DNA from 3 places in the Marisediminitalea sp. genome. Region 1 is predicted to be linked to each of the others. Evidence: predicted binding sites of a transcription regulator. Region 1 holds the regulator's gene; each other region holds the start of a gene.
The links. The regulator sigma-54, encoded in region 1, starts transcription at its own class of promoters, with help from an activator protein. The targets are predictions, from matches to a motif close to GTTGGCACGNNNNTNGNNT.

Region 1 (3,128 bases):
TCGTACTCGTCGACCACGGTATGGGTGAGCGTCGGAAGCAGGTTAACCGGAATATTGTCGACGCAGTAATAGCCCAGATCTTCCAGTGCGCGCAATGCGACGGATTTACCTGAGCCAGATCGCCCGCTGATGATGATGAGTTTCATGTGTAGCCTGGTTCCTTGTTAGCCAGTGTATCAACCATCACACAGAGCTGCGATTACCTCTTCTTTGGTCTCGGCGCCGCGGATAGCTTTAATAATCTCTTTTTGACTGAGTTTACCTGCGATTGTTGCCAAAGTCTGCAAGTGGCCTTCCGTTTGATTTTCAGGTACCAGAATGGCAAAGAAAATATCGACCGGTTTGTCGTCAATGGCGTCGAAGTTGATAGCTGGGGTAGTCGTAACCACAACCGCCGTGACTTTGGTTAATTCAGGTAAGCGACCGTGGGGCAGGGCTATACCGTTGCCAATACCCGTACTGCCCACCTTCTCCCGGCCAAGCAGCGCGCTCAGCACGGCTTCTTTTTCGACTTCGGGATTTGTCTGAGCAGCAATGTCGCTGATGATTTCAAGAATTCGCTTCTTGCTATTGCACTGAACCGCACACTCGGTGCGGTCCAGGCTCACTAACGCTTGTATATTCATAAGGTTGGTGACTTAATGTTTTTTGAGTTTTTCCTTATGCTTGATAACCTGGCGATCCAGTTTGTCTACCATGCTATCAATTGCTGCATACATATCGGAGTCTTCAGACGAAGCAAACACTTCTGCACCACTGAGGTGAACGGTGGCTTCAGCTTTTTGATTCAATTTTTCTACGTTAAGGATCACATGTACATTGGATATGTGATCAAAGTGTCGCTCCAGCTTACTGAATTTAGTATCAACATAATTACGCAAAGAATCGGTTATCTCGACGTGATGACCAGTCAGATTAATTTGCATAGTTCGTCTTCCTTATATTTCGGCCTAAATTAGGCTCTTGCGTTGGTTAGACGGTGGAATCGAAAGTGATTCCCGGTATTTTGCTATTGTCCGCCGGGCAACTTTAATGCCTTGATCAGCCAACAATTGAGCAATCTTGCTATCGCTGAGCGGTTTACTGGGTTTTTCTGCGGCAACCAGTTTCTTAATTAATGCACGGATTGCAGTCGACGAACACTCGCCGCCTGACTCAGTGGCAACGTGGCTCGAGAAAAAGTACTTCAACTCAAAAATACCACGCGGTGTGTGCATGTATTTTTGAGTCGTAACACGCGAGATGGTCGACTCGTGCATGTCTACCATTTCCGCAACGTCATTCAGTACCATGGGCTTCATCATTTCCGGCCCGTGCTCAAAAAAGCCAAGTTGCTGTTGCACAATACAATTAGCAACTTTCATCAGCGTTTCGTTACGCGACTCCAGGCTCTTAATGAACCATTTTGCTTCTTGCATGTGCGAGCGTATAAATTGTGAATCTGAACTGTTTCTCGCCTGGCGACTCATGGCCGCATACTGCTGATTTACACTCAGCTTCGGTAAACTGTCCGGGTTGAGTTCAACTACCCAACGGCCATTGCGTTTGGTTACCGACACATCCGGGATCACGTATTCAGGCTCTTTGGTAATCAAGGCACTGCCGGGACGCGGGTTCAGTGTTTGTAACAAGCGCATGGCTTCGCGCAAATCGTCTTCTTTCAGACGCGATTTACGCATAAGGGTTCGATAATCTTTGCTGCCAAGCAGGTCGGCGTATTCTTCGATTAGCAGTTTGGCTTCGTTCAGCCAGGGGGTGTCATCTGCGAATTGTTTTAGCTGGACCAGCAAACATTCCTGAGGCGTGCGCGAGCCTGACCCAATCGGGTCGAACATTTGAATGCGTTTAAGGACACATTCCACCTCGTCCAATTCAACCAGTTCTTCCATCTCATCTTCAGTATTAACGCTCTGAAGGATATCGTCCAGGCTAACTGTTAAATAACCTGATTCGTCGATTGAGTCGATGATGGCGATGGCAATAGCGCGATCCACGTCACTAAAGGGTGTTAAGCGCATTTGCCACAGCAAATGGTCTTGAATGTTGTCGGTGGTTTCACCCTGGAAAATTTGTTCGTCGTCGTTGGACGCGGGGCCAGGAGCGGGCGCAGAGCCTGCTGAATAGTACTCATCCCAGGTGCTGTCGATGGGTAATTCGTCGGGCAGCTCGTTTTTTTCTAATGCTTCGTTGGTATCCAGGCTTTCGCTACTTGCACTGGGCTGCACGTCGTTGTCGGCATCCAGATTGCTCTTTTCGATAGTGTCGTTGTCGCTGCCTTCATCAACTTCCAGCAACGGGTTGGCGTCCAGCGCTTCCTGAATTTCCTGTTGTAAGTCCAACGTAGAAAGTTGCAGCAGTTTAATCGCCTGCTGCAACTGCGGCGTCATGGTAAGTTGTTGACTAAATTTGAGTTGTAAAGATGGTTTCATCTACTTCTTTTCTTAACGCCCTGTTATTGGATGGGGTAACGCATCAAGCTTTTTCATGTTTACCTTAACTATAGCCTGAATTGCTCACCCAGGTATACATCCTTCACTTTTTGATTACTCAAAACCTGTTCAGCGGTGCCTTGTGCAATAAGTTCACCCTGACTCACTATGTACGCTTTTTCACATACATCAAGGGTTTCGCGCACGTTGTGATCGGTAATCAAAATACCGATGTCTCGGTCGCGTAAATGCTGAATGATCTTCTTTATATCATTAACCGAAATTGGGTCAACACCTGCAAAGGGTTCATCCAGTAAAATAAACTTCGGGTTAGCGGCCAGAGCCCGGGCAATCTCTACACGGCGGCGTTCTCCACCCGACAAACTCATCCCTGTACTATTACGTATATGGTTAATATTGAATTCATCAAGCAGGGCATCGGCTTCATTTTGCCGTTGCTCTGCATTTAAATCTTTACGGGTTTGCAAAATGGCCATGATGTTGTCGAACACGCTGAGCTTGCGGAAGATCGACGCTTCCTGCGGTAAATAGCCAATACCGTGGCGGGCCCGTTCGTGCATTGGATGGCGTGTAAGGTCCATATCGCCGATGCGAATATCGCCTTTATCCAGCGGTACCAAACCCACAATCATGTAAAAGGTCGTGGTTTTACCTGCACCGTTGGGGCCAAGTAAACCC
Region 2 (3,128 bases), on a different contig from region 1:
TCAGAGTCAGGTCAACAAGCAAATCCAGCACGACGCATGAATGTATCGTTCAATAAATATACAGCCTCAAATTAAAATAAAATGTAAATAGCGGTTTGTTGCTGTTTAAACCGCTTCTTCCCGCCACAAGCAGGTAAATTCAAAACGCTGACACCCATGTCGAAAAACTTTACACCAATACTATCCTGAAAACACCAAATCACCTTAAGCTAATGTAAAATAAGCACTTTTCAATTATGGCACACAAAGTGCTTTACTGTTCGTGCGGTAACTTTCAATTTTTAGAGGACAGTACAAATGAAAGCATTATCAATTTTATCAAAAGCGTTGCCATTGACGGTTGCTTTAGCTTTTGCTTCTAGCACTCAGGCTGCGAACATTACTTTCGGTGGCGTGACTGCGAATGATGGTTCTGGTTTAACCAGCTCATTCATTGACCCACTGACTGGTGGCCAACAAGATTACTTCATCGAATCTTTTGACCAAGCAACAAACACTACAGGATTTGCAGGTTCAACTGCATATAACGACCCAGGCTTCGATCAACAGTGTGCTGTAAACAGTGCGAACGGCGGCCCTGCTGGCGTTGTTGTTACTGCGAACACTTCAGAAGTTGGTATTCGTCAAGGTTCTGTTCCTAATGTAGCGGCAGCACCTGCTAACGATACTACCTGTTATGGTTACCTGACTAACAACGGTTCAGGCGTTGCTACTACCGTTTTCGATTACAACCAGCTGTTAAGCTTCTACACTACTCTGTACAGCTCAAACACTCTGCTGGGTATTACTTATCTTGGTTTCTACTGGGGTTCAGTAGACACTTACAATGATTTTGAGTTCTATTCAGACGGTAACCTGGTAACCTCTATCACTGGTTCACAACTTGTGAACAGTGTAACGTCGGGTAACCAGTCTTCACCTAGCTCAAACGTTTATGTAAACATCGATTTCTCTATCGCGGAGCAATTCGATACTCTGGTTATCAAAACCAGCGGCATTGCAGGTGAGTTCGACAACATCGTTGTTGGTCTGAGTACTCGCGAAATCCCAGTTCCTGCTCCAACAGGTCTGGCACTGTTCGCTTTCGGTCTGATCGCATTGGGCCTACGCTCTCGTTTGAAAAAATAACGAAGCAGAAAGTTTACCGCACAAAAAAACCGGCCTAGTGCCGGTTTTTTTTACAACTTAAGTTGTACGCTTCCTCCCTCAAATTACAACTCATTGATAAATCGATTGTTTATTTTTTGGCATATTTGATGCTTTATTGTTCATTGAAACTTTCTTTTTTACAGGGGACAGTAAAATGAACAAATTTTCGAGCTTTACAAAAGCCCTTTCACTAACCGCTGCGGTAGTACTGGGTTCAACAAATGTTGCAAATGCAGCGTCTATTACTTTCGGCGGTGTCGCTGCGAGTGATAATTCCGGCCTTACCAGTTCGTTTATCGACCCGATTACAGGTGGTCTTTCCGGCTACTTTATCGAAACCTTCGATGTTGCAACCGGCGATCCTTCATTCCCGGGGTCAACTGCCTATACAACACCAGGCTTTGAAAGCGAATGTGCTGTAAACAGCTTAAATGCAGGTCCAATTGGTGTTGACGTTACAGCAAACCCAACTGAAGTCGGTATCCGCAAAGGCACGCAGAATAACGTTGCTGCAGCTCCTGCAAATGACACAACTTGTTATGGGTACGTAACAAACAATGGTTCAGGTACGTCGAGTATTACGTTCGACTACAACGATCTGTTGGCTTATTTTACAACCACACTGAACTCAAATACGTTACTGGGCATTACTTACCTTGGTTTCTATTGGGGCTCAGTAGACACTTACAATGACTTTAAATTTTATTCAGACGGCAATCTGGTAACACAAATTACCGGTACTCAGTTGCTATCTGCTCTGGGCGGACAATCAGGTAACCAGTCCAGCCCTGCATCAAATGCATACGTGAACATTGCTTTCTCAATTGCCGAGCAGTTCGACACCCTGGTTATTGACACCAGCGGTATCGCAGGTGAATTCGACAACATTGTTATTGGCTTGAGCACACGTGAAATTCCGGTGCCAGCGCCAACAGGTTTAGCTCTCTTTGCCTTCGGCTTAGTTGCGCTAGGCCTTCGTTCTCGATTGAAGCGTTAATTCGCAGAGAAAGTTTCAAATCTTTAAGCCGGCATATTGCCGGCTTTTTTTGTTTTTAGTAAAAAATAGCTATAGTAAGTGTATTAGGAACAACTAACCGTTTTTTATGGATATACACCAAACACTCAAAGCGCACTTTGATTCACATGACGACATCACGCTGTTGCCTGCTAGTCATGCTATCGATGCCTATGGCGGCACAACATTCAGCGACAAGCAGCTTTTAACGGGTGCAATTAAAGTACACCATAAGCGCGTTATTCCACTGGTGCTATCGCTGGCCAATTCTCTTAATTTTGCAGTTCACCCGGTAAGTTCCAATAAGAACTGGGGCTATGGCTCTATAACCCGCGATAGCGCAGACCGTCCGGTCGTGTTACTGGATTTATCCGGTCTTTGTAAAATATCCCCCACCAGCAAAGAACTAGGCCTTATTACGGTTGAACCTGGGGTCACTCAACAAATGCTGTACGACTATTTACAAGAAAACGAATGGCCTCACATGGTACCGGTGACTGGTGCAGGCCCGACTTGTAGCGTACTCAGCAACGCCTTAGAACGCGGATATGGCATAACACCACATACAGACCATTTCTATGCCTGTACCGCGCTCAAAGGGTTCTTACCTCACCCTAATCTCTGTGAGCAAGAATACGCTTCCGCCGTATCTGCTCTTGATAAGACGTCTGAAGACTTTATCGACAAAACGTTCAAGTGGGGCCTGGGGCCCTACATTGATGGCCTGTTCACCCAGAGTAATTTGGGTATCGTTACAGAAATGACAGTTCGTCTGGCCAGGAAGCCCAACGCATTTAGTGCGTTTTACATTCAGGTTTTTGATGGTGACAACTTCGAAGACAGCGTTAATTTCATTCGAACTTTGTTGGAGTCTCAATCAGGCTTAGTAGGATCAATTAACCTGATGGATAAGCGACGGTTGGTGTCGATGACATGTCAGAACCCCAATATGCATGATACCCCA
Region 3 (3,128 bases), on a different contig from region 1:
GCTTGTTTCAATTCATCAAAGTATTCTCTGCGAGCAGGTGTGTCACCGTGTGTTTCACATAAAATCTTTAGTAACAGACGCTGTTTTTCATGGTCTTGTCTTAACGCTTCAAAAATCGTCATCGGTGACTCCTTAACGTAATGTAATAATCTGATTTTGCAGTTAATCTGAATTAAGTTTGTTCAGGTAACGTACTTCACTTACAGTGTTGCAATCACTATGCCTGCGATTAAGTTGTTGTTTAATATTTATAAATTTTATTTGTGTGAGTTTGAGGGTAAGGCGTGTTGTGAAAATCTTTACCGGTTCAGGCGAAAACTACACACCTGAACCGGCGCTAATGACGTGCTATTCAAATTTGCTCTGATCGACCAGTAGTGAAAGACTGCCCGGGGCTGTCTGAATATGCAGATGGTTATCCTCATACACCTCTCCATCAATAACATAACGCTGGGTGGAGGGGAGGGACACGGTTATATTTGAGACTTTTTTGTGTGAGATATTGTCTGATGCCGCTTTGCGCTGTTTGTTACTGAATACTAATTCGGCCAGACTTAACAGAGGTGTTTCCTGCTCTGCCTGTAGCCAGGTAACATCCAGTTTGCCGTCTGTCATGTCTGGCTCATCGCCACCCTGGGCTAGCGCTGTGCTTTTAGGTGCGGCATTGGCAACAACCAAAGAAGGGGTGTTTAATTTGACCGGGGGAGCATCGTCAAACGCAACAGTAACGGTTAATGGTTCGTTTTGTCTGATGGCTTGCCACAAACCGGCCAGATACGCGAATTGTCCGCCTTCGTTTTTCTCTTCACGGTCTGCGTGCTCAATCATCTTAGACTCGAACCCTATGGCAGACACCAACAGCATTAACTTGTTATTACAGCTTGCGGTGTCTACCCGGGTTGCATACTGCTCACACAGAATTTCACAAGCCGTTTGAATCGGGTTCAGTACGCTGCGTTTGCCGTAGACCACCTGGCTAAGCGCATTCGCCGTGCCCAGTGGTATGATACCCAGTGTTTTATTTTGCTCTACTGCGATACCCGCGACTTCCGTTACGGTGCCGTCACCGCCACAGGCAACCAGAATGTTGTAGTTGTCTTCTACCGCTTGTTTAGCACAGTCTGCGGCTGAGTAGTCCTCCCGGGTTTGATAAACCCGTACTCGAAAATGGGCGTTCAGATAGGACAGAATTGTCTGTTGGTGGGTAGCCCATTTACCGCCTCCGGCCACGGGGTTAGCTATGAGTGCAAGTCGTTTATTTAATTGCAGCAAGCCTCCACGTTGAATGCGCTCCAATGCACGCAACTGATGCTTATTTAATCGTGCGGTTGTGCGAACTGACTGGATAAGTTGCATAGCATCTTCAATGCTGTTTGCTTGTTTACTCGCCAGCAGGAAGGCCGCCATGACAAAGACTGATCGCCCACGGCCCAGTGCACAGTGCACCAGTATTTTTCGCTCTGCTAACTGATGTTGTTCCAGCCAGTTAATGGCGGTTGTAAGTTGCGCCTCTGTAGGGGAAGTATGGTCGAGTACCGGAATGTTAAGGTAGGCTACATCGTAGCGGTATGACGTCCAGTCCAAACTGTCAAATTCTGCTGTTACATCCAGGATGCAGTCGATACCTTGAGATTTAAGTTTTTCAATGTCATTTGCCTTCAAGCGAGTGCCAAGGTAAAGCTGATCGGTTATTTGTTGAATATTGGGTACTTTATCAGTTTTGCGTGCATACAAGTTATAGAGTTGGACACCGACCAGGAAGGGAATAAACAACCAACGCACGTAAACCGGGATTCGGCCATCTTCCTGTTTGCGGAACACTTGTGGATAGCCCGAAATGTATGCTGCACTTACTGCAACTAAGGCGGCTGCACTCCAGAATAACACCAGGGCAAAAGGCCAGTACGGGATATAATAGGCGGCTAGTAACAGCACAACAGCCAATGCCAGATAATATTTAACCATTTTCATTGAGTTACCCTTCAATTAACAGTTGAACCCAGTTCGCAACAGCGAGTTGAACCAGCTATGGTTACCTTACGTAAAGTAGGTATGTGATGACGTACCTGAGAATGAAGCCATCACAGGGTCAATGGATAAGACAATTCAAAATACGTGCCGTAACAAAATCAGCGAAAGCCATAATGCTAACAATGAAGGATTTTCAAGCGTGAAAGTTGTAGTAAACCTCGTCGGATTTCAAATAATCTGGTGGTTGATGATCTTGTATCAGGACCAGTATGTGTCTATCGGTCTTTTGCTACTGATTGGCCACCTGATGTTGATAAAGGAGCATCGCTGTGAGTCTGTCACGTTGCTGGCCGTGGGCTTTATCGGCACGCTTGTCGACAGTGCGTTAACCTTAGGGGGGGTGTTTGAGTTTACGCAAAACAGTGCTGTAGGCGGCATCGTGCCGATACCATTGTGGCTGATCACGCTGTGGTTCGGGTTCGCCGCAACGCTGAGGCACAGTATGTCCTATCTCTCTGAACGGCTTCTGCTTGCAGGGATATTTGGTGGGATAGGCGGCCCGCTTAGCTATGTTGCCGGAGAGCGGTTAGGGGCTGTCAATTTCGGGTTTTCACTGCCTGTTGTTGTTGCATTGCTAGCTGCCATTTGGGCACTTTTGTTGCCGTTGGCATTTGTGCTCGTTCGTCGACTGGAAGGCCGCTTTTCCAGTGTGAAAATCTTTCACAATGAAGCGTAAAATTGGGTAACAGGGAGTTACCTTACCGACAATGAGTCAGTCGTCTTGCCAGACGTGAAAGGCCCAACCCTTTGTAACACGCGTGCTTACGCTTTTTCTCCTAGTATTTCAGCTATTGGCTCAGTGCTTGCAAATTCCCATTCATTACGTACAGGGTTATTTACGAATGGAGGGGAGTGTAATGAACGTGACTTCACAGCAGGGACAGTTATCAAAGACGAATAGCAGACACAGTCGTGTGTTGCATAGGGCCTTCGTACCTGACTATGTATCTGTGGGGTTTATTGTTGATAGATGGGATGACGGTATCGATGCCGCTGCAGCAAATCTAGGTGCAGCGCTAGGTAACGCGGGAATTAAATTACAAATCATCAGTATTGATGACCTGCTAACTTCTGCTGAGTCCCTTTCCGGTCTGTCA

Region 2: the regulator sigma-54 is predicted to act here: its motif matches at 1,244-1,262, upstream of AC4MRN_RS10920 (Npun_F0296 family exosortase-dependent surface protein).
Region 3: the regulator sigma-54 is predicted to act here: its motif matches at 2,105-2,123, upstream of AC4MRN_RS09365 (diacylglycerol kinase family protein).

What each region holds. Positions count from the first base shown of each region.
Region 1 is NZ_CFIDRX010000069.1:9,498-12,625, forward strand. Features, by position in the region: gene rapZ (RNase adapter RapZ) at 1-146, opposite strand, end outside; gene ptsN (PTS IIA-like nitrogen regulatory protein PtsN) at 177-626, opposite strand; gene hpf (ribosome hibernation promoting factor) at 639-926, opposite strand; gene AC4MRN_RS10625 (RNA polymerase factor sigma-54) at 951-2,429, opposite strand; gene lptB (LPS export ABC transporter ATP-binding protein) at 2,498-3,128, opposite strand, start outside.
Region 2 is NZ_CFIDRX010000072.1:8,669-11,796, forward strand. Features, by position in the region: gene AC4MRN_RS10910 (PEP-CTERM/exosortase system-associated acyltransferase) at 1-40, shown strand, start outside; gene AC4MRN_RS10915 (Npun_F0296 family exosortase-dependent surface protein) at 298-1,128, shown strand; gene AC4MRN_RS10920 (Npun_F0296 family exosortase-dependent surface protein) at 1,304-2,146, shown strand; gene AC4MRN_RS10925 (FAD-binding protein) at 2,253-3,128, shown strand, end outside.
Region 3 is NZ_CFIDRX010000057.1:10,349-13,476, reverse strand. Features, by position in the region: gene AC4MRN_RS09370 (hemerythrin domain-containing protein) at 1-122, opposite strand, end outside; gene AC4MRN_RS09365 (diacylglycerol kinase family protein) at 349-1,971, opposite strand; gene AC4MRN_RS09360 (DUF2878 domain-containing protein) at 2,171-2,707, shown strand; gene AC4MRN_RS09355 (hypothetical protein) at 2,889-3,128, shown strand, end outside.